One region of the Nitratireductor lacus genome, then DNA from elsewhere that is predicted to be linked to it. Evidence: predicted binding sites of a transcription regulator. Region 1 holds the regulator's gene; each other region holds the start of a gene.
The links. The regulator PhoB, encoded in region 1, activates phosphate uptake and scavenging genes when phosphate is short. The targets are predictions, from matches to a motif close to TGTCATNNANCTGTCAT.
Positions count from the first base shown of each region.

Region 2: a site for PhoB is predicted at 3,198-3,214, ahead of phnC (phosphonate ABC transporter ATP-binding protein). Genes of this name have one in related genera too.
Region 3: a site for PhoB is predicted at 1,695-1,711, ahead of olsB (l-ornithine N(alpha)-acyltransferase). Genes of this name have one in related genera too.
Region 4: a site for PhoB is predicted at 2,850-2,866, ahead of ugpB (sn-glycerol-3-phosphate ABC transporter substrate-binding protein UgpB). Genes of this name have one in related genera too.

Region 1 is NZ_JBWKMB010000003.1:172,468-178,246, forward strand. It holds gene pstB (phosphate ABC transporter ATP-binding protein PstB) at 1-689, shown strand, start outside; gene phoU (phosphate signaling complex protein PhoU) at 712-1,422, shown strand; gene phoB (phosphate regulon transcriptional regulator PhoB) at 1,460-2,146, shown strand; gene AC07E3_RS03895 (hypothetical protein) at 2,213-2,539, opposite strand; gene AC07E3_RS03900 (DUF1328 domain-containing protein) at 2,631-2,798, opposite strand; gene AC07E3_RS03905 (response regulator) at 2,931-3,725, opposite strand; gene AC07E3_RS03910 (NepR family anti-sigma factor) at 3,929-4,135, shown strand; gene AC07E3_RS03915 (sigma-70 family RNA polymerase sigma factor) at 4,141-4,692, shown strand; gene AC07E3_RS03920 (response regulator) at 4,689-5,090, opposite strand; gene AC07E3_RS03925 (Crp/Fnr family transcriptional regulator) at 5,234-5,779, shown strand, end outside.
Region 2 is NZ_JBWKMB010000002.1:261,738-267,516, reverse strand. It holds gene AC07E3_RS03035 (hypothetical protein) at 1-314, opposite strand, end outside; gene AC07E3_RS03030 (pyridoxal phosphate-dependent aminotransferase) at 471-1,613, shown strand; gene AC07E3_RS03025 (NAD(P)H-dependent flavin oxidoreductase) at 1,714-2,670, shown strand; gene AC07E3_RS03020 (GFA family protein) at 2,683-3,090, opposite strand; gene phnC (phosphonate ABC transporter ATP-binding protein) at 3,317-4,159, shown strand; gene phnD (phosphonate ABC transporter substrate-binding protein) at 4,247-5,155, shown strand; gene phnE (phosphonate ABC transporter, permease protein PhnE) at 5,223-5,779, shown strand, end outside.
Region 3 is NZ_JBWKMB010000002.1:217,992-223,770, forward strand. It holds gene AC07E3_RS02845 (PAS domain-containing hybrid sensor histidine kinase/response regulator) at 1-1,335, shown strand, start outside; gene olsB (l-ornithine N(alpha)-acyltransferase) at 1,759-2,634, shown strand; gene AC07E3_RS02855 (DUF3800 domain-containing protein) at 2,746-3,375, shown strand; gene AC07E3_RS02860 (NADP-dependent malic enzyme) at 3,649-5,779, opposite strand, start outside.
Region 4 is NZ_JBWKMB010000009.1:16,051-21,829, reverse strand. It holds gene ugpE (sn-glycerol-3-phosphate ABC transporter permease UgpE) at 1-512, opposite strand, end outside; gene ugpA (sn-glycerol-3-phosphate ABC transporter permease UgpA) at 525-1,406, opposite strand; gene ugpB (sn-glycerol-3-phosphate ABC transporter substrate-binding protein UgpB) at 1,467-2,789, opposite strand; gene AC07E3_RS09175 (lysophospholipid acyltransferase family protein) at 3,004-3,642, shown strand; gene AC07E3_RS09170 (phosphatidate cytidylyltransferase) at 3,642-4,592, shown strand; gene AC07E3_RS09165 (hypothetical protein) at 4,589-4,975, shown strand; gene AC07E3_RS09160 (CDP-alcohol phosphatidyltransferase family protein) at 4,972-5,610, shown strand; gene AC07E3_RS09155 (MarC family protein) at 5,621-5,779, opposite strand, start outside.

The DNA.
Region 1 (5,779 bases):
ACCTGGATGTCCTGGAGAACCAGGTCACGGCGCTGATCGGCCCTTCGGGCTGCGGCAAGTCCACGTTCCTGCGCTGTCTCAACCGCATGAACGACACGATCGATATCTGCCGCATCGAAGGCAGGATCACGCTCGACGAGCAGGACATCTACGATCCCAGGATCGACGTGGTGGAACTGCGTGCCCGCGTCGGCATGGTGTTCCAGAAGCCCAACCCGTTCCCCAAGTCGATCTATGAGAACATCGCCTACGGACCGCGCATTCACGGTCTGGCATCGAAGAAGGCGGAGTTCGACGAGATCGTCGAGTCCAGCCTGCAAAAGGCCGGTCTCTTCAACGAGGTGAAGGACCGTTTGCATGAGCCTGGAACGGGTCTCTCCGGCGGCCAGCAGCAGCGTTTATGCATTGCGCGCGCCATCGCGGTTTCGCCCGAGGTGATCCTCATGGACGAACCGTGCTCGGCGCTCGACCCCATCGCCACCGCCAAGGTGGAGGAGCTGATCGACGAGCTGCGCGAGAACTACACCATCGTCATCGTCACGCACTCCATGCAGCAGGCGGCGCGCGTGTCGCAGCGCACGGCCATGTTCCATCTGGGCAACCTTGTCGAGGAAGGTCCGACGGACAAGATGTTCACCAACCCGGATGACAAGCGCACCCAGGATTACATCACCGGCCGCTTCGGTTGACGCACAGATAAGGAACCAGATCATGGGCGAGCACACAGTCAGCTCCTTCGATGAGGAACTCGGTGAGATCGACCGCCTCATCCGCGATATGGGCGATCTCTCCGGTGCGATGACCCGCGCCTCAACCAATGCCCTGCTCAACTCCGACACTGCGCTCGCGCAGCGTGTCATCTCCGACGACACGATCATGGATGCCAAGCAGCGCGATCTCGACGAGCGTGCGATTACGCTGATCGCCAAGCGCCAGCCGATGGCGCAGGACCTGCGCAGCGTTGTGGGTGCCATTCGCATGGCAGCCGATCTGGAGCGCATCGGCGATCTCGCCAAGAACATCGCCAAGCGCGTGAGCGCGGTCGGGCAGAGCGCCACGCCGCGCACGCTCGCCCATTCCATCGATGCGATGGCAGGTCTGGTGCTGCATCAGGTCAATGCGGTGGTCGAGCACTATGTGAAGCGCGATGCCGAAGCGCTGATCCGGTTGCGCGACGAGGATGAGAAGATCGACATCCAGTATACGTCGGTGTTTCGCGAACTGCTGACCTACATGATGGAGGATCCGCGCAATATCACGTCGTGCACGCATCTTCTGTTCTGCGCCAAGAATCTCGAACGCATCGGCGATCACGTGACGAATATCGCCGAAAATGCCTATTATGTGGTGACGGGGGAACAGCTTCCGGTCCAGCGGCCGAAGCTCGATGAAACACAGATGACGGTCGATGCGGATGCGTAGACGGCCGTAGCAATGCCCTAGGAGAATGCCTTCCATGATTGCCCCCAAGGTCATGGTCGTTGAAGACGACGAACCGCTCTGCGTCCTGCTGAAATACAATCTGGAGGCCGAGGGTTATCAGGTAGAGATGATATCGCGCGGCGATGAAGCCGAGGTGCGCCTGCAGGAAAATGTCCCGGATCTGCTCGTTCTGGACTGGATGGTCCCGGCTGTGTCGGGCATCGAACTGTGTCGCCGGCTTCGCATGCGCCCGGAAACCGAGCGCCTGCCGATCATCATGCTCACCGCGCGCGGTGAGGAAAGCGACCGCGTTCGTGGTCTTTCCACCGGGGCCGACGATTATCTCGTGAAGCCCTTTTCGACGCCGGAGTTCGTGGCGCGTGTCCGCGCGCTCCTGCGCCGGGCCAAGCCGGAAGTGCTGTCAACGGTTCTCTCCGTCGGCGACATCGTGCTCGACCGGGAATCGCACCGCGTCTACCGGCGCAAGAATGAAATCCGTCTCGGGCCGACAGAGTTCCGTCTTCTGGAATTCATGATGCAGCACCCGGGCCGCGTTTTCTCGCGCAGCCAGTTGCTCGACAATGTCTGGGGTGAAACGATCTATATCGACGAGCGCACGGTTGACGTCCATGTGGGCCGGTTGCGCAAGGCTGTGAATCAGGGCCGGCTTCCCGACGTGATCCGCACCATTCGCGGCGCCGGCTACGCGATCCGTGAAGCCTGAGACAGACCGACACAAAAACCCCGGCGCAATTGCCGGGGTTTTTGCATGTCGTTGCAGTCGGTTCGATCACTTCATGAGCGTGCTTGCGGGCCTGCCATGTTCGTTCCGGGCAACCGCAAAGCTCGTCACCGGCTCAAGGGTGGCCGTCAGCTTGCCGTCGTCCGTAACGTCCCATTCCAGAACCGCGTCGTCATAGACGAGCGCCGGATCAACATAGACACATGTCGCCATAACACGCGGAGCCTCGTTTTCGAGCTCACGCATCGAGACGGGCCTTTCCGCCTCGCACTCCTCGAATGTCTCATAGACAGGCGTGGGGGCGGGAAGTTCGCGGCATTCGGCCATGTTGCCGGAGCAGCCGACAATCAGAAGAAGCGCAGCGATGTGTTCCATGGCGTTCTCCTTTCACTGTCTCCCCGAAGCGGAAGCCATGGATGGTCCGCCTCGCCGGGTGCCGCATTCGTTTACGTCATTGTCCCTTTGTTTAACCGCGTCTCCTCAGCAGCCCCATGATCAGGGAAATGGCAAGAAGAGCGAGGAAAATATAGAACAGGATCTGCGCGATCCCTGCGGACGCGCCTGCAATCCCACCGAAGCCGAGGGCGCCGGCGATGAGCGCGACGACCAGAAATATGAGTGCCCAGTAAAGCATGCTGTCTCTCCGTTTAGTTATGGCTGTTAAACGTCTGCGCAGGGAGATTGGTTCCCGGTCGAAAGAAAACCGGCAAAATAAAAGGCCGCCGTGGAGGGGCGGCCCTTCGGAAGCGGCGAAGCCAGCACTCAATCAGGCAGCGGCGCGTGCCTGGTGATCGAAGAACAGCGCCTGGCTGATCAGCGCCTTGACCATTTCGGGACTGAACGGCTTGGTGACCAGGAAAGTCGGCTCCGGGCGTTCACCGGTCAGCAATCTCTCCGGGAAAGCCGTGATGAAGATGACGGGAACGGTCGCCGCTTCGAGAATTTCGTTCACGGCATCGAGGCCCGAGCTTCCATCCGCAAGCTGGATGTCGGCAAGCACCATTTTCGGCTGTGTCTTCGCGAACATCTCTACGGCCTGCTTGTGCGTGCGGGCGTTGCCGACAACCCGATGACCGAGGCTTTCGACCATCTCCTCGATATCCATGGCAATCAGAGGCTCATCCTCGATGATCAGGATATCGGTTGCCACCTGGCGGGAGATCTCCTCGCTGGCCTCGTGCAGCATTGCGTTGATACCGTTGAGATCGGTCTCAAGAATCTCCGCTGCCTCCTCCGGCCGAAAGTTCTCGACCGCCACCAGAAGGAAAGCCTGGCGTGGACGTGGCGCGAGGGATGACAGATTGCTCGAGGCGCGCTGTTCCCAGGCAGAGGCAGGGGCGGTGTCGGGCACTGGCACATCAAGCGTTTCGAACAGCGATGTGAACAGCCTGAAGAGCGCGATCCTGTCGGTCGACGCTTCGGGAAAGATGCTCGTGTCGGCAATAAGCGCTTCAAGCACCGCGGCCACCAGGGCGTCACCGCTCGATTGAGAACCGGATACCGCTCTTGAAAAGCGCCGCAGATAGGGAAGGTGCGGAGCGATACGCGCTGACAGGGTCATGGATTTCAGGTCTCCCTCGTAACGTGGCAATGGGAACAATGTACATTTATGATGTGTGAAACGCCCGTTCCGCGAAAATGTTCCGCGGGGACGGAACGATTTCCGAACGGCGGCGTTTGGCAAGACACGAGACAGTGATGGCGCGGGGCAATCGCATATGTCCGGGCCAGTGGGAGACAAGACCTCATGGATGAAGACAGGGCATGAATTACGGCAAACCCAACACCCGAAGCGGCCTGGATAGGCGTGGCAAGGACGATGATCCTCTCGGCGCAAACTCCGAGATCGGGCGCAAGCTCAGGCAATATTACGACGATTTGATTGCGGAAGACATTCCGGATCGGTTCAGCGACCTGCTCAATCAGCTCGAGCAGAAGAGCAGTGCTGGTACCGCCGGAAACGAGGATTGATATCTATGAGTGTGTATCCGGGCTTTCGTGACGATCTTCTGGCTGCCGTGCCCAGTCTGCGCGCGTTCGCGGTTTCGCTTTCGAAGAATGCCGACCGGGCGGATGACCTGGTTCAGGAGGCGCTCGTCAAGGCGTGGGACAAGCAGGCAAGCTATCAGCCGGGCACAAATCTGAAGGCATGGCTCTTCACCATCCTGCGGAACGAGTTTTATTCTCAGATGCGCAAGCGCAAACGCGAGGTCGAGGACAGCGATGGTGCCATCACGGCCCGTCTCTCCGTTCATCCGCCCCAGGAGGGGTCGGTCGACCTCAAGGACTTCCGCCGTGCGCTCGAGCAGTTGCCAGAAGATCAGCGCGAGGCGATCATTTTGATCGGCGCGTCAGGTTTCTCCTATGAGGAAGCCGCCGAGATCTGCGGCTGCGCCGTCGGCACGATCAAGAGCCGTGTCAGCCGCGCCCGGACGCGGTTGCAGGAAATTCTGGCTATATCCGGTGAGAATGATTTTGGGCCGGATGCCATCTCCACCCAGATCACCAATTCGGTCTTCACCGCTTAATCGGATTGCTGTCCGGCCCCGGCAGGCGAAGAGCCGATCGCCTGCGCGAGCGCTTCGATAAGATCGCTGTCCTTGTAGGGTTTTTCGACAATCGCGACGCCGTTGAAGGTCTCGAAGACCTGATGGTTGGCGGCATAGCCCGTTGCAAAGATAAAGGGTATGCGCCGGCTTTGCAGAAGGCGGGCGAATTCGTCCGTCCAGTTGTCTGAAATCTTGATGTCGAGAATCGCGGTCGAGATGCGGCCCGCTTCGAGAATATCAGGCCCAAGCGCGTTGAATGAGGCGATGGTCAGCACATCCTCGGCGCCGTGTTCCTTGCAGAGTGCCTCTATATTCATGGCAATCATGGTCTCGTCTTCGACAAGAAGAACGCGTGCGCCGTCCAGGGTTTTCTTCAAGCGGGCATCCTTCCGAAGCCAGAGAATCCATTCCTTTTGAACTCTCATTAGTTGACTGACTTGTCATTAAAAAAAGACATACCCCTGACGGAACCGGACAGTCCCAGATGGCGTTCCACTTTATCAGCGGATTGAGGCAACCCGTGACAAAAGAACAAGAACTCACTCACAACAGTTTACCGTGTGAAAAATGTCCTCTGCGAAAGCGCAATATTTTTCGTGATTTTGAAGCCGACGAACTCGATTTCGTCGGTCGTTTCAAAAAAGGCGATCTCGCGGTCAAGAAGGGCGCAACCGTCCTGGTCGAGGGGGCGCACAATCCGCATCTTTACACCGTTCTTTCCGGATGGGGCTTTCGCTACAAACTTCTTGAGGACGGCCGCCGGCAGATCGTGAATTACGTAATGCCCGGGGATCTGGTCGGTCTGCAGGGCAGCCTGCTTGGCGAGATGAAACATTCCGTCGAGGCGCTCTCTCAGATGGTCCTGTGCGTGTTCGAGAAGGCAGAGCTGTTTTCGCTCTATCGGAAGTTTCCCGAGCTCGCCTACGACATCACCTGGATCGCGTCGCGCGAAGAATGCATGCTGGACGACAATCTGCTGACGGTGGGGCGGCGCACCGCGCTGGAAAAAGTCGCCTATCTGCTGGTGTTCATCCTCGAGCGTAGCCGGCAAAGCGGCCTGACAAAG
Region 2 (5,779 bases), on a different contig from region 1:
GGCTCCGGCGATACGTGCGGTGAAGAAGCCTGTCGCCGACGCGGTTCGGGCTGCGAAACCGGAGGGGCCTCCGCCTTCGGCGCCGCCGGAGACGAAGGCGCGGCGGCAGGCACGAACTCCGTCTCGATCTCCGTAATCGTAGCCTTCAGATTGTCGCGTCTTGCGAGCTTCGCGTCTTCTGAAAGATCGTCGCGCGCTTCGAGCGTGCGTTCCAGTGCGGCAAAGGCAGAACGATAAACCTTCTCACGAAAAGGCCGTTTGCTCGCATCGCCCTTTTCGAACGCCTTTCTTATCGCATTTTCTATCGCGTCCAAGGCTGGCTGCCCTCTTTGCCTGTCATTGCCCCATGGTTAACCTTTGGTGAGTATGCAATCAACGGTCATAACAAGGTGTGAACAATCGGCTTCTCCCGCCCAGGCACGTGGAATCCGGTTCAATGTCCATCCCAATCATGCCCCAAGGAGTTCAGAATGCGGGATTTCGCGCTCGAGGTTCACTTTTCCCGCTGGGAGTTCAACGCCCGGCATCACATGACCGCTTCCGACATGGAGAGCATGACGCTTGGCGAACTGACGCAGATGGCCGGGCCTTCCGCGCGCGAAAATCTTGATGCGCTGTGGCTCGGCTATACGGAAACATGGGGCGCGCCCGACCTGCGCGAGGCCATTGCCGCCACCTATGACGGTCTTTCCGCGCGTGACATTCTCTGCTTCGCCGGGGCGGAGGAAGGCATCTATGCGGCCATGCGGGTGATGCTTTCATCCGAGGATCACGCCATCGTTTCCGTTCCAAACTACCAGGCTGCGGAGACCGTGCCGCTGGGGCTGTGCGCGGTGACCGGCGTTCCGCTTCTGGAAAACGACAACTGGCGGCTCGATCTCGATGCGGTGCGTGCCGCGATCCGTCCCAACACGAAGCTCATCTCGGTCAATCTGCCCAACAATCCGACCGGCGCCCTGATGCCGCAGGAGGATTTCGCGGCCCTCGTGGCGCTATGCCGCGAGCACGATCTCTACCTTTTTAGTGATGAGGTCTACCGCCTGCTCGAACGCGACGAGGCCGGGCGCCTGCCGCAGGCAGCGGAAGCCTATGAAAAGGGCGTTTCCCTCAACGTCATGTCCAAGGCCTACGGCCTGCCGGGCCTGCGTATCGGCTGGATCGCCAGCCGCGACACGGCGCTGTTGCAGAAGCTGGAGCGCTACAAGCACTATCTCTCCATCTGCAATTCCGCCCCGAGCGAACGGCTGGCGGTCATGGCGCTTTCGGTGAGCGACCGGATCCTCGCGCGCAATCGCGCGCTTATCGCAGAAAATCTGGAGAAGATGGATCGTTTCTTCGCAGAGTATCCGGACCTGTTCGACTGGCGGCACCCGGATGGCGGCTGCGTTGCCTATCCACGCTACAACGGGCGGGACGGTGTCGAGCGCTTCTGTCATGACCTCGTGGAGCAGGCGGGCGTTCTGCTGTTGCCCGCCTCGGTCTACCATTCAGAGCTGATGAAGACGCCTGCGGGGCGCTTCCGCATTGGCTTCGGACGCAGGGGCATTGAAGCCGGGCTTGCGGCGATGAAGGACTTCCTCGCGCGCCGGCACAACGACATCGCGCCCGGCTGAGAAAGCATCGGCACAAAATGTGCGGCCGGAGGTTTTCAATACGGGGTGAGATGCTGTAAAGCTTTGACGTTTACGAATACGTCAATTAAGGGGATAGCCAATGGCGCTTCCGGCCGTTTTCGACACATTGCGTTTGCCCGTCGTCGGCGCGCCGCTGTTCATCATCTCGCATCCGCCGCTGGTGGTAGCGCAATGCAAGGCCGGTGTGGTGGGCTCGTTTCCCGCGCTCAACGCCCGCCCCAAGGAACAGCTCGACGAGTGGCTTTCGCAGATCACCGAAGAGTTGGCCGCGCATGACGCACAGAACCCGGATCGCCCCTCCGCCCCCTTCGCGGTCAACCAGATCGTTCACCGTTCCAACGACCGGCTGGAGCACGATCTGAGAGTCTGTGTGGATCACAAGGTGCCGATCGTCATCACCTCACTCGGCGCGGTCGAGGAAGTAAACCAGGCCGTCCATTCCTATGGCGGCATCGTGCTGCACGACATCATTCACGACCGCCATGCACGGAAGGCCATAGAAAAAGGCGCTGACGGGCTGATCGCGGTTGCAACCGGGGCCGGCGGCCATGCCGGCACGCTTTCTCCCTTTGCCCTGGTGCAGGAAATCCGCCAGTGGTTCGACGGGCCGCTGCTTCTTTCAGGCGCCATCGCCAATGGCGGTGCGGTTCTTGGCGCACAGGCCATGGGCGCGGATCTTGCCTATATCGGCTCGCCGTTCATCGCCACACACGAAGCGCGTGCGCCGGACGATTACAAGGAAATGATCGTCTCTTCGCGCGCAGCCGATATCGTCTATTCCAACCTCATTACCGGCGTGCACGGCAATTATCTGAAAGGCTCCATCGTCAAGGCCGGCATGGACCCCGACAACCTGCCGGAAGCCGATCCGTCGAAGATGAATTTCGCCAGCGCCGATGCAAAGGCCTGGCGCGACATCTGGGGCAGCGGACAGGGTGTCGGTGCGGTGGGCGAGATCACCGGAGCAGGCGCGCTGGTGGATCGGCTTGTGGACGAGTACGCAGCCGCAAGAAAGCGGCTCTGCGGCCCTCGCTAACAATTTCGCGCATTACCCCGGCAGGCCGTCCAGCCGGGTTACCTCATCCAGCCCGTTATCCCAGTTCGCCCGGCTGGAAAGACAGATATGCGCATTGGGCCGGATATCAACGGGCGTATCTAGGCTGCCGGCAGGAACGACGATCATCGCGCCCCCCGCCTCCGCCCTCGGCAGGGCTGAACCACAGCTTCGGCAGAAGCTCCTCCTGTGTCGCGCATCGGGCACGCGATAACTCTCGATACAGTCTTCGCCTGAAAGCCAGGTGATCTCGGCCTCGCTCGAAAACAGATTGGCCGCATGGGCGGAGCCCGATCCTTTCCTGCATCGTGAACAGTGACACAGATAAAAGCGCTCGAATGTGCCTGAGATCTCAAATCTCACCGTGCCACACAGACACGTGCCGGAATGCTTCGTACTCATGGTTTGTTTCCCTCCAGACAGCGCCCCTTAGGGGCAGGACCCATTAACACATCCGGCAGAGAACCGCATTCGATGCGTACCACCCCGTACCTGCCGGAGCTGTGCACTGTCAAAAAACCGTCACCCAGGCGACATCCAGGTTTCATCCACACCCATTAGGCGAAAGAGCAACAAGGGCGGAAAGCCCGCGGGAGAGCCGCAACAAGGCGCTTAACGGGATCAGCAAATGCTTGAAATTCGACAGGTCACCCGACGCTTCGGACAGAACACGGCCGTGCGCGACGTGGAACTGGAAATCGAACAGGGCCAGATGGTCGGTGTCATTGGCCGCTCGGGCGCCGGAAAATCGACGCTTCTGCGCATGATCAACCGGCTGATCGATCCTTCAGAGGGCTCGATCTCATTTCAGGGCAAAGAAGTATCAGCTCTTAAAGGCGCGGAGCTTCGCCGCTGGCAACGCGACTGCGCCATGATCTTCCAGCAGTTCAATCTGGTGCCGCGCCTCGACGTGCTGACCAATGTCCTGCTCGGGCGCCTCAACCATCGTTCCACCGTTCTCAACCTGATGAACATGTTCACCCGCGAGGAGCGCATCCGCGCCATCGCCGCGCTGGAGCGCCTCGACATCGCCCAGACCGCGCTGCAGCGCGCCGGCACGCTTTCCGGCGGTCAGCAACAGCGTGTGGCGATCGCCCGCGCACTCATGCAGGAGCCGAAAGTGATCCTCGCCGACGAGCCGATCGCCTCGCTCGATCCGCTCAACGCCAAGGTGGTGATGGACTCGCTTGCCGATATCAACGCCCGCGAAGGCATCACCGTCATCACCAACCTGCACACGCTCGACACGGCGCGCGCCTATTGCAACCGCATTGTCGGCATGGCCAAGGGTGCTGTCGTGTTCGACGGTCCGCCGGAAGCGCTGACCAGCGAAGCGGTGCGCACGATTTACGGCGGCGAGGAAGGCGCGGAGCTTTCCGAAGCGATCACCTCCACCAGCATCAATGTCCCGGCTCCACAGCCGGCAAGAAAATCGACCGGTCAGGCTCAACCGGCGCTCGCCGCCGTCTGACCCACGGGATCGCCTGGCCCGCGTAACGGGCCGCTCTGCCTGAAAACCCGCCGGCGGGAAAAGCCGGCACCCAAATGGAGAGACGTCATGTTCAAGAAAGCTCTTATGGGCGCCGTAGCGCTCACCGCAATGATGGTCGGCGGCGCACAGGCCGAAGACCTGAAGGAATTCCGCATCGGCATTCTCGGCGGCGAAAACGAAGCCGACCGCCTGCGCAACTTCTCCTGCATGGTCGACAAGCTTCCCGAGGTTCTGGGCGTCGAGAAGGTCGCTCTGTTCCCGGCTGCCGACTATGACGGCGTGATCCAGGGCCTGCTCGGCGGCACGCTCGACTATGCCGAGCTCGGCGCTTCGGGCTATGCGAAGGTCTATCTGGAAGATCCGGAGGCCGTTGAGCCGATCCTCACCACGGTGCAGACCGACGGTTCGACCGGCTATCACTCGGTCATGGTGGCCCGCAAGGATTCCGGCATCAAGTCGCTGGAAGACATGAAGGGCAAGAAGCTCGGCTTCGCCGACCCGGATTCCACCTCCGGTTACCTCGTACCCGCCGTCACGCTCCCCAAGGCCATCAACGCTTCTGTTGAAGAGTTCTTTGGCGAAACCGGCTTTGGCGGCGGCCATGAGAACCTGGTTCTCGAAGTTGTGAAGGGCACGTTCGACGCCGGCACGACCTGGGCTTCGGGCGTTGGCGAGTTCTCCGACGGCTACACCTCCGGCAACCTGCACAAGATGGTCGAGAAGGGCATTCTCGACATGGACGATCTGGTTGAGCTCTGGAAGTCCCCGCTGATCCCGAACGGCCCGGTCGTGGTTCGCACCTCCATGGACGCCGACATGAAGAACAAGTTCAAGACCTTCATGATGGAGATGCCGGAAGCCGATCCGGAGTGCTTCGCAGCCATCCAGGGCGGTGACTACAAGGGCTACACCGAAGTGACGCCGGCATTCTACGAGCCGATCATCGACGCCCGTCGCTCCAAGATCGGTTCCTGATCCCTTTCCCGCAATCTGACGCGCCGCCGGCCCGTGCCGGCGGCGTTGTCGCACAGGCGTGCCAGACATGACAGCAACGACCCATTCCCCGCTTCTTTCCGAAGCCGGCCAGGCCGTGGAGCGCCACTGGCGCGAACTGGCCGGACGCCGCCGGCTCTACACCATTGGCGGCATCGTGTTCATGGTTCTCGCCATGAGTGGTTCGCTCTGGTTTGCCAATGAATCGAACGCCGGCAAGTTCTTCGACCGCCTGCCCTATCTGTTCGATTTCGTGGGACAGATGATGCCGCGCGATGGCTGGGAAATCTGGCGCGCCCTTTTCGACCTGCCCTCGCCCTATGACGATGGCAGCCTGAAATACAATTATCCCGATGGGCGGATCTATCTCACCGAGACGTTCTATCTGCCCGAATATTTCTATAAAATGCTGGAGACCATCAACATTGCGCTGGTTTCCACGCTGATCGGCTTCGGCCTTGGCTTCGTTCTGTGCTTCCTGGCCGCATCGAACCTGACGACCCGGCGCTGGCTGCGCTTCTTCGTGCGCCGTTTCATGGAACTGCTGCGCGCCTTTCCCGAAATCGTCATTGCCGGCTTCTTTCTGGCCGTGCTGACCATCGGCGC
Region 3 (5,779 bases), on a different contig from region 1:
CTGGAACTGGAGCCCCAGGCGCTCCCGGTGAACGAGCTCGTGGAGAACGTGGTCGAACTGCTGTCTGCCCGCGCCTTTGCGAAGAACATCGGCCTTGGCTGCTACATCGCGCCGGATGTGCCCGAAACCATCACGGCGGATCCGGGCCGCCTGCGCCAGGTGCTGATCAACCTGCTCGGCAATGCGCTGAAATTCACCGACGAGGGCGGGGTGACGGTCGCGGTTTCGCGCGCGGAGAAGAATGGTGCGCCGGCGCTGCGGATTGCCGTTTCCGATTCCGGCCCCGGGCTCGAAAAGGACGATATCAGTCGCATCTTCAAGGACTTCGAACAGGTGGACGGCAGCTCCACCCGCCGCCATGGCGGCGCGGGGCTCGGCCTTGCCATCACCAAGCGCATTGTCGACGCGATGAATGGCTCGATCAGCGTGGCGAGCACGCCGGGCGAGGGCTCGGAATTTGCCGTGCTCCTGCCGCTGGGCGCGGAGGCGGAAGAGGCGGGCCGCGTCGAACCCGTGCTTGAAGGGATCAACGCCGTCATTCTCTCGCCCTTCGCACAGGAGGCCGAGACCATCGCCATGACCGTGCGTGTCCATGGCGGGCGCGCGGCCATCGCCGCCACTGCGGAGGATGCGGCAAGGCTCGCCGAGGAGAGCGGCCGGCCGTTCAACACGGTGCTGGTCGACGCCTCGCTCGAAAGCGACGATGGCGCGCTGATCACCCGTCTGCACAAGCTCGGCGTGGGCGGAGATCGTGCGCTGACGCTGATCACGCCTTCCGAGCGCGGGCGGCTTCCCGCGTTTCGCGCCAGCGGCTATGGCGCCTTTCTCGCGCGACCCGTGCGTGGCAGGACGCTTCTGCGCCAGCTTTTGGGCAGCAAGGGCGAGGCCATCTGGCCGGCTGCCGAAGCGCTCGGCCGCACGCATGATGCCGGGACCATGGGCCGGCGCGCGGGCGGGCTCAACATTCTGGTCGCCGAGGACAACGAGATCAACGCCATGCTGGCGCGCGCCACACTGTCTCGCGCGGGGCATCGGGTCACGCTCGTCTCCAACGGGCGCGAGGCGGTGGAGGCGGTGAGCGCGCCGGGCACACGCTTCGATGCGGTGCTGATGGACCTGCACATGCCGGTGATGGACGGGCTCGACGCCATCAACGCCATCCGCCGGCACGAGGAGGAAACCGGGCTGGCGCCACTGCCCATCCTCGTTCTCACCGCCGACGGGCAGGAGGAGACGCGCAGCGGCGTGCTTGCCCATGGCGCCAATGGCTTTGTCACCAAGCCGCTCGACCCTGACGAACTTCTGGCCGCGCTGGAGCTGCAGGTCACGGCCTGAAAACAGGGTGGGGGACAGACCCAGGTGCGGAATGAGCGGTTCGATTGGGCGGGTTGCGAATGCCGCTTCTCCGTGCCTTCACCCTCATCCTGCGCTTCCTGAGCCTGTCGAAGGGCGAAGGGCGGGGTGAAGGCATGCACGACCCTCGCCACCGCCGCTGCACTCCATGCCGCCCTCGCCCTTCGACACGCTCAGGATGAGGGCTGTGTGTGTCTTCCCCTTCCAAGCACCGCGTCATCCCGGGCTTGACCCGGGACCCATTGAGAAGCGAGGCCGGGTGTCGCAGAAGGTGCTGCCGGTGAAGCAGGGGCGATGCCCGGATCGCACACCCGCTTGCCGCTCACCCCCTGTGACGGTAGTGTCATAGTTCTGTCGCAAGCGACCACTATTTCAGCGTCAACGCCAAGCGGAGGAGAATCAGCAATGCAGGGCATCACGCTGAACCGGGCCCCTCTCGATGACCAGGCCGCAAGGCCGCCGCTCGCCGGCGATGCCGGGGATGCGCTTCTGGGCCGCATCGGCTCGCTCGAAGTGCGCCTTGCGCGCAGCGAGGAGGAGATTGCCGCGGCCCAGAGCATTCGCTACCGGGTTTTCTACAATGAGATGGGCGCGAAAGCGCCGCTCGGCGCGCTGAATGCCGACCGCGACGCGGATGCATTCGATGCCGTGTGCGACCACCTTCTGGTGTTCGACACCGCGCTTCCGGGCGAGGATGTGGACCGCATTGTCGGCACCTACCGGCTCCTGACGCCGGAGGGCGCGCGCCGGGCCGGAAAATTCTATTCCGCAGACGAATTCGCCATCGAGACGCTGATGGCCCGCCATCAGGGCCGCCGCTTTCTGGAGCTTGGCCGCTCCTGCGTTCTGCCGCCCTACCGCACCAAGCGCACAATCGAGCTTCTGTGGCAGGGCATCTGGGCCTATTGCCGCAAGAAGCGCATCGACGTGATGATGGGCTGCGCCTCCTTCCCCGGCGTCGTGCCGGCCGCCCATGCGGAAGCGCTCTCCTTCCTCGGGCATTTCTGCCAGGTGGAGGCCGAGTGGCATGTGCGCGCCGTCGCCAGCCGCTATGCCCCGCTCGACCTGATGCCGAAGGAAGCGATCCAGACCCGCTCGGCGCTTGCCGCCATGCCGCCCCTCGTCAAAGGCTATCTGCGCCTCGGCGCCCGCTTTGGCGATGGCTGCGTGATCGACCATGATTTCGGCACCACGGATGTGTTCGTCGTGCTGCCGGTGGAGGCGATCTCGGATCGGTATATTAATTACTACGGGGCTGAAGCGCAGCGTTTTGCGGCTTGAGGTTGCGAGTTTCTCAGTTCGTTTTGTTCCGTCTTCCGCCTGCTGCGTTCGCAGCATTTGTGTCTCTGCGCTGCTACAATTGGTGGCCAGAATCATGTGGGAGACCAAAGCGTGGCGGAAAAATTCACCGTACTCATCGATGAAAGTGGTGAGCCTGGTATCAAGAGAATCCGTTCCGAAACATCAGGCGGTGCTTCTCCGTATATGACTTTAGGTGCTGTTCTTATTAAGGAATCATCTCGAAATCATATTGAACAATTCTTGGTAGATCTTTGTGCTGAATTCAAGCGCGACAATCTTCATTGCGCGAGTTTGAATCATAATCAAATAGTCAAGTTTGCAAAAACTGTGTCGAATCTTGAATTGACGTTATTTGGTGTAATCTCCAGGAAGGAAACGTTGCGGGATTACAAGTATTCAATATCGAATGATAGTGGAAAGTGCTATAATAAATGCTCTCAGTATCTTATGGAGCGCATTGGGTTTTTCGCAAGGATGCGCGGGATTTCGCCGGAAGATATAGATATAGTTTTTGAAGAGGCGAATTTAAACTATTCAAGAATGAGGGCTTTTCTCAAAGCGTGCCAAAGGAAGCCTTTGATAAAGTTCACAGAGAATTTGAGGTACATAAATATTGACAGGATATCCACGAAAAAGAAATCTGAAGAAAGCCTTCTTCAAATAGCCGATTTGGTAGCTCACGCGCTGTATAGATGTGTTGACAAGAGCAAGGGTAACTAAGGGATTTCTGAGATAAGATACCTTCGTGAATTGTCTGGAAAGTTTTTTGCAAGCCATAATACCAAGAAAGTTTGCGATTCCGGTCTGTATTGTGTTCATTCAGTGCGAGATCTGAATGTTGATGATGAGACCCGGGAATTCATTTCTGGTATGAGGAACGGTTGATCGATTCAGTTTATTGGAAGCCTGTTCAGGAGGACGTTTAACTTACTTAGGTGGCGCGCAGAAGCAGTTGGTCGCGCTATTGCGCGACCAACCGGATGGGTCCCCAAATCAAACCGCCGCATTATAAGCCGCAATCGCCGCCATGTTCACGATATCGGAATCCTTCGCGTTCAGCGAAACCACCTGAACAGACTTGTTCAGCCCCACCAGAAGCGGGCCGATGACGGTGGAGCCGCCCAGTTCCTGCAGCATCTTGGTGGAGATGGAGGCGGAGTGGAAGGCGGGCATGACCAGCACATTGGCCGGGCCCGACAGGCGGCAGAAGGGATATTGCTGCATCAGGCTCGGGTTCAGCGCCACATCGGCGGCCATCTCGCCATCATATTCGAAATCGACCCGGCGCTTGTCGAGGATCTTCACCGCCTCCTGCACACGCTCGGAGCGTTCGCCCGGCGGGTGGCCGAAGGTGGAATAGGCGAGCATCGCCACGCGCGGTTCATAGCCCATGCGGCGGGCCTGTCCGGCGGCCTCCTCGGCAATGTCGGCCAGCTCCTCGGAATTGGGCATGTCGTGCACCGCCGTATCGGCCACGAGCACGGTGCGCCCGCGGCACAACGCCAGCGTGACGCCGATGACCCGGTGGCCGGGGCGCGCGTCGATCACGCGGCGCACATCGTCGAGCACGGTGGAATAGTTGCGCGTCACGCCGCTCACCATCGCATCCGCATCGCCCAGCGCCACCATGGTGGCGGCGAAATGGTTGCGGTCGTTGTTGATCAGGCGCTGCGCGTCGCGGAAGAGATAGCCCTTCCGCTGCAGGCGCTCATAGAGGTAGTCGGCATAGATGCTGTTGCGGCGCGAAAGCCGCGCATTGATGATCTCGATGCCGGATTTGGAAAGATCGACGCCCGCCTGCCGCGCCGTCTCGCGGATCTGCTCTTCCCGGCCGAGCAGGATGGCGGTGCCGAGCTTCTGGTTCACATAGGAGGCGGCAGCGCGCATCACCTGTTCTTCCTCGCCCTCGGCAAAGACCACGCGCTTGGGCTGGCGGCGCACCCGGTCGTAGATGCGCTGCAGCGTCGAGGCGAGCGGATCGCGGCGGGCCGAAAGCTCGTTTTCGTATTTCTGCATGTCGAGGATGGGGCGGCGGGCAACGCCCGAATCCATCGCCGCCTTTGCAACAGCCACCGGCACGGCCGAGATGAGGCGCGGATCGAACGGCACGGGGATGATGTAGTTGGGGCCATATTTGGGGCGGTTGCCCTGATAGGCGGCGGCCACATCGTCCGGCACGTCCTTGCGGGCAAGCTCGGCCAGCGCCTCGGCGGCGGCCACCTTCATCGCGTCGTTGATGGTGGTCGCGCGCACATCGAGCGCACCACGGAAGATATAGGGGAAGCCGAGGACGTTGTTGACCTGGTTGGGATAGTCCGAGCGGCCTGTCGCCATGATGGCGTCGGTGCGGATTTCGGCCACTTCCTCCGGCGTGATCTCCGGGTCGGGATTGGCCATGGCGAAGATGATCGGGTTTTTCGCCATGGACTGCACCATGGCCGGCGTCAGCGCGCCCTTGGCCGAAAGGCCGAAAAACACATCCGCCCCTTCCAGCGCCTCGGCCAGCGTGCGCTTTTCGGTTTCGACGGCATGGGCGGATTTCCACTGGTTCATGCCTTCCTCGCGGCCCTTGTAGACCACGCCCTTCGTATCGCAGAGGAAGACGTTTTCCGGCGCGAGGCCAAGCGATTTGGCAAGCTCGATACAGGCAATGCCGGCAGCCCCCGCGCCATTGCAGACAAGCTTTGTCGTCTTGATGTCGCGGTCGGTGAGGTGCAGCGCGTTGATGAGGCCGGCAAGCGCGATGATCGCCGTGCCGTGCTGGTCGTCATGAAAGACGGGAATGTCCATCAGCTCGCGCAACTGGCTTTCGATGATGAAGCACTCGGGCGCCTTGATGTCTTCCAGATTGATGCCGCCGAAGGAGGGGCCGAGCAGCTTGACGCAGTTGACGAAGGCGTCGGCGTCTTCCGTGTCGACCTCGAGATCGATGGAATCGACATCGGCAAAGCGCTTGAAGAGGACGGACTTGCCCTCCATCACCGGCTTGGAGGCAAGCGCGCCGAGATTACCAAGGCCGAGGATCGCCGTGCCGTTGGAAATGACGGCCACCATATTGCCGCGCGTCGTGTAGTCGAAGGCGCGGCTCGGGTCTTCGGCAATGGCCTGAACGGGCACGGCCACG
Region 4 (5,779 bases), on a different contig from region 1:
ACAAGCTCATCCGGTACGGTCATGAAGAACTGGCGGAAGAGGAATGTGGCGGTGGCCGAGGCGATGAGCGGCAGTATCAGGCCGGTGTAGGAATTGAGCATGCCAAGCGAAGCCACGACCTCATAGGTCGGTACGATGCGCACTTCCACCGGCAGCATCAGCGTCATGAAGATCGCCCAGAAGGCAAGCATGCGAAACGGAAAGCGGAAATAGACGATCGCATAGGCCGACAGGATCGAAATGGCGATCTTGCCGATGGCGATGCCCATGGCCATGACAAGGGAATTGAACAGCATGCGCCCCACCGGCGCGGTGATGCCGGAAGTAAGCGCTTCACTGTAATTTTCGATGAAGTGCGGCCCCGGCACCAGTGGCATGGGCGGGCGGATGATCTCGAAATGCGTCAGTGTCGAGCCGACGAAGGTGAGGTAGATCGGGAAGCAGACGATGGCGATGCCGATGATCAGCACCGCATGCATCAGGATTGTGCCTAACCCCTGTTTTTCAACCATGCTCCGCCCTCCTCAATAGTGCACGCGCCGCTCGATGAAGCGGAACTGGATGACGGTCAGAATGCCCACGACAACCATCAGGATAACCGACTGGGCGGCGGAGGAACCGAGATCCTGCCCGACGAAACCGTCGGAATAGACCTTGTAGACGAGGATGGTGGTGGACTGGCCAGGCCCGCCGGACGTCATCGTGTGGATGATGCCGAAGGTCTCGAAGAAGGCGTAGACGATGTTGACCACCAGCAGGAAGAAAGTGGTGGGCGACAGAAGCGGGAAGATGATGGTGCGGAAACGATGCCATTTGCCCGCGCCATCAATCGCCGCCGCCTCGATCAGGCTTTTGGGGATCGCCTGCAGACCGGCCAGGAAGAACAGGAAATTGTAGCTGATCTGCTTCCATGCGGCGGCGAGAATGACCAACGTCATCGCCTGCCCCCCATTGAGAACGGGGTTCCAGTCAATGCCAATCGCCTTCATGTAAAAGGCGATCACGCCGATGGAGGGCTGGAACATGAAGAGCCACATCACACCGGCCACGGCGGGCGCCACGGCATAGGGCCATATGAGCAGCGTCTTGTAAGCCCCTGCCCCCTTGATCACCTGGTCGGCCATCACGGCAAAAAGAAGCGCGACCGACATGGAAACCAGCGTCACGAAGAAGGTGAAAACGGCCGTGGTGACGAAGGACTGGAGATAATACCGGTCGTTGAAAAGATATTCGAAATTCGAGAACCAGACGAAGCGCGCGCCAAGCCCGAACGGATCAGGCAGAAGCAGCGACTGGTAAAGGGCCTGACCGGCCGGCCAGAAGAAAAAAACGATCGTCACTGCAAGCTGCGGCGCGAGCAGCAGATAGGGCAGCAAACGGTTATCGAAGGTGACGCGCTTTTCCATGGGCGAACCAAGAATGCCGGGGCCGGCAAGATTTCTGCCGGCCCCGCAGGTTTCACAGACTTATCGCGTCGACTGCTCGAAGCGGCGCAGCAGCTCGTTGCCGCGGTTCACGGCTTCGTCGAGCGCTGTCTTGGCGTCCTTCTGGCCCTGCCAGACGGCTTCCAGTTCCTCGTCGATGATGGCGCGGATCTGGTCGAAATTGCCAAGGCGGATACCCTTGGAGTTTTCCGTCGGAGCCTTGCCGGTCATCTGCAGGATAGCGACGTCGGTGCCAGGGTTCTCGTTGTAGAAGCCCTGCTCCTTGGTCAGCTCATAGGCAGCCGTGGTGATCGGCAGATAGCCGGTGTCCTGGTGCCACTGAGCCTGCACTTCAGCGCTGGACAGGTAATTCAGAAATGCAGCAACGCCGGCATATTCCTCGGCCTCATGGCCCGACATGACCCACAGCGAAGCGCCACCGATGATGGTGTTGTAGGGCGCGCCTTCCGCATCCGGCCAGTAAGGCAGGTTGGTCACGGTGAAGGGGAAGTCGGCCTCGGCCTTCACGCCGGCGTAACCGGCCGACGATTCGGTGAACATGGCGCATTCGCCCGAGCGGAAACGCGCACCGCCCTCATTGCGGCGGCCCGAATAGCTGAAGAGGCCATCCTTCGCCCACGCACCCATCTTGTCGATGTGCTTGACCTGCAGGTCGCCATTGAAGGCAAGCTCGGTGTTGGTGCCGGCAAACCCGTTGGCTTCGGTGGCGAAGGGCACATTGTGGTAGGCGCTCAGATTCTCGAGATGAACCCATGACTGCCAGGCCGTCGTCAGCGGGCATTCCGAGCCGGCTTCCTTGAGCTTGACGAGGATTTCCTCAACCTCCGGCCAGGTGGCAGGCTTCGCCTCGGGATCGAGACCGGCTTCCTGGAGCGCGTTCTTGTTGATGTAGAGAACAGGCGTCGAAGAGTTGTAGGGCAGCGAGAGCATTTCGCCGTCGGTGTTGGTGTAGTAGCCGGCAACCGGAGCAAGGTAGGCGCTTGGATCGAACGCGGCCTCAGCCTCGGCCATCACTTCATAGACCGGCTTGATCGCGCCTTTGGCTGCCATCATCGTGGCCGTGCCGACCTCGAACACCTGCAGAATGTGCGGCTGCTCGCCGGCGCGGAAGGCGGCGATGCCGGCATTCAAGGCTTCCGAATAATTGCCTTTGAGCGTGGCAACGACTTCATAATCATCCTGACTGGCGTTGAAATCGGAGACCTGCTTTTCCAGAAGTTCACCAAGACGACCGGTAAAGGCATGCCAGAACTGGACCTGGGTCTGCGCCTGTGCGACGCCGATCATTGCCGGAAGCGCCACAGTCAACGCTGTGGCTGCGGAAAGCATTGCGCGAAGTTTCATGTTTCATCTCCCTGTAGCGTCGAACGCCGGTTTAGGACCGGTCTCTATTGGTCGGCTATTGTTACGGTTGGATGACAGCATCTGCAGAATGCATTGTCCATACCTTTTCCGTTATGGAAATTTCATGCCGGGGTCATGTTTTGACGCGGTTGGCCTTGTTCACGGCGGTCCTATACAAGAGCAGGGATCGAATCGGTTCAGGGCTTGAGGGACAATGGCAATCATAGCGCGTCTGGCAGCGGGTGCGATTACGCTGTTCGCACGCTTCATCACCGCGGTGCGGGCCGACTGGGAAGGCATCGAGCCCGTCCCGCGGCAGCGGGTGTATTTTGCCAACCATGTCAGCCACGGCGACTTTATCCTGCTTTGGACAGTTCTGCCCGTCCGCATGCGCCGGCAAACCCGCCCGGTGGCCGGCGCAGACTACTGGCTGAAATCCCCCACGCGCCGTTTCATCGGCCGAGACGTATTCAATGCAGTGCTGATCGACAGGAACCGCGACACGCGCGCAAGCGATCCCATAGGGCAGATGGCCGATGCGCTCGATGGAGGCGCTTCCCTCATCATCTTTCCCGAAGGCACACGCAATGAGACCGATGCCGCTCTTCTTCCTTTCAAGAGCGGAATCTTTCATCTCGCAAAAGCGCGGCCCGATGTGGATTTCGTGCCGGTGTGGATCGACAATCTGAACCGCGTCATGCCCAAGGGAGAGTTCGTTCCCGTGCCGCTTATCTGCACGGTTACCTTCGGTGCGCCGTTGCGTGTCGGCAAAGACGAAGCCAAGGACGCTTTCCTCACCCGCGCGCGCAACGCGCTCTTATCCCTGTCCGGCGTCAAACAAGGGAACGCGTGATGACCGAGCACCAGATCGATCTTCTGAAACTGCTCGGCGGACTTGCCGCCGTTCTCATTGCCGCCTCGCTTGTGGGACATCTCCTCCAGCGCAGGCTTTCACCCGACGGGTCCAATGCCGTCGTCGAAAACCTCAACGACCGGGTGAACGCCTGGTGGGTGATGATCATCCTGATGGGCGGTGCGCTGCTTTTCGGCCGGATGGGTGCGATCCTTCTCTTCGGCTTCGCCTCCTTCGCTGCCTTGCGCGAATTCGTGACGCTGACCGACACGCGGCGCGGCGATCACTGGGCGCTCGCTTCCGCCTTCTTCCTCGTGCTGCCGCTTCAATACTATCTCGTCTATATCGACTGGTATGGGCTCTATTCGATCCTCGTGCCGGTCTACGCATTTCTCCTGATGCCCATCGTCTCGGCACTGCGTGGCGACACGGATCATTTCCTTGTGCGGGTCGCGGAAGTGCAATGGGCGCTGATGATCTGCGTCTTCTGCGTTTCCCATGTGCCGGCACTGCTCACGCTGCAGATCCCCGGCTATGAAGGGCGCAACCTGCTCCTGATCGCCTTCCTGGTGGTCGTCGTGCAGTCGAGCGACGTGCTGCAATATGTCTGGGGCAAGCTCATCGGACGCACCAAAATCGCGCCGAAGCTCTCTCCATCGAAGACGGTAGAGGGGTTTGTCGGCGGTGCGCTGAGCGCCACACTCGTCGGTGCGGCCCTCTTCTGGATGACGCCGTTCACGCCGGTTCAGGCGGGACTGCTGTCCTTTGTCATCGTGCTCATGGGCTTTTTCGGCGGGCTCGTCATGTCGGCCATCAAGCGTGACCGTGGCGTGAAGGACTGGGGACACCTGATCGCCGGCCATGGCGGCTTCATCGACCGGCTGGATTCGGTGATCTTCTCGGCCCCCATCTTCTTCCACCTCGTGCGCTACTGGTGGTCTCTGACATGAAATCGGCGCTGGCCCGGCTGGCGAAAAGCAGCGCCGTGCACATGGGTTTTGCGTTTCTCGCCATGGGCGCGTGGGCGGTGTTCGCCAACCGGGGCCATGCAACGCCTGGCCCATTGCTGGCGGGCGTCGTTCAGGGAAGCCTCTCCGCCTGCATAACCCTTTTCCTCAAGCGGTTCATCGAAACGCTGGTGGCGCGCCATGAGGGGCTTTCCGGCCTCGTTCTGCCTCCGCTCTACGCAGGCCTCACCTCGCTGACCCTTCTCTACGCCATTCACAGCCTTGCCGGGACGCCCGAAATTCTGGCAACGATCACCGTACCGTTGACGGTCGCAACATCCTATGCGGCCCTCTATACCTACACCCTATGGAGTGCCCGACCGTGAGCGAGACCGAAAACCGCCGCCCATTGGCCAGCCGCGACACCGGCTGGGCCCACACCGTGACACGCTGGCTGGCCGCAACCTCCATCACGCCCAACCAGATCTCCATGGCGAGTATGGGTTTTGCAGCGCTCGCCGGCCTCGCCTTCTGGCAGACGGGCGAGACCGATGGTGCGGCGCGGCTTGTACTCCTTTTTCTGGGCGGCCTTTTTGTGCAATGCCGCCTCCTGTGCAACCTTTTCGATGGAATGGTGGCCGTGGAGGCGGGCAAGGGTTCGCCGGACGGAGCCTTCTGGAACGAATTCCCCGACCGTGTGGCCGATATCGCGATCCTCGTCGGCGTGGGTTATGGCGTGGGCCTACCGGCGCTCGGCTGGGCCGCCGCCGGCTTCGCCGTTCTCACCGCCTATGTGCGTGAGCTTGGACGCTCCTGTGGCCGAGAGGCAGACTTTTCCGGCCCCATGGCCAAGCCGCATCGCATGGCTGCAATCACGGCCGCTGCGGCACTTTCGCTGTTCGAACCGTTGTGGAGCGGGCACGGCGTGGTGCTGACAGTGGCGCTCTGGATCGTTGCCCTTGGCGCGGCACTGACCGCCCTGCGACGGTCGGTGCGGCTGGTCAAGGCGCTCAGGAGCTAGAGCTGGGCGTTTATGAGGCCAGTCCCGGCAACACGGCTTTCACGCCAGCGACGATCATCTCGACCGCGATGGCGAGCAGGATCATGCCCATGAGCCGCGTGGTGATGACGCGCATGGTCTCGCTCAACACGCGTCCGATCCCGGATGCGAAGAAGAGGACGACGAACAG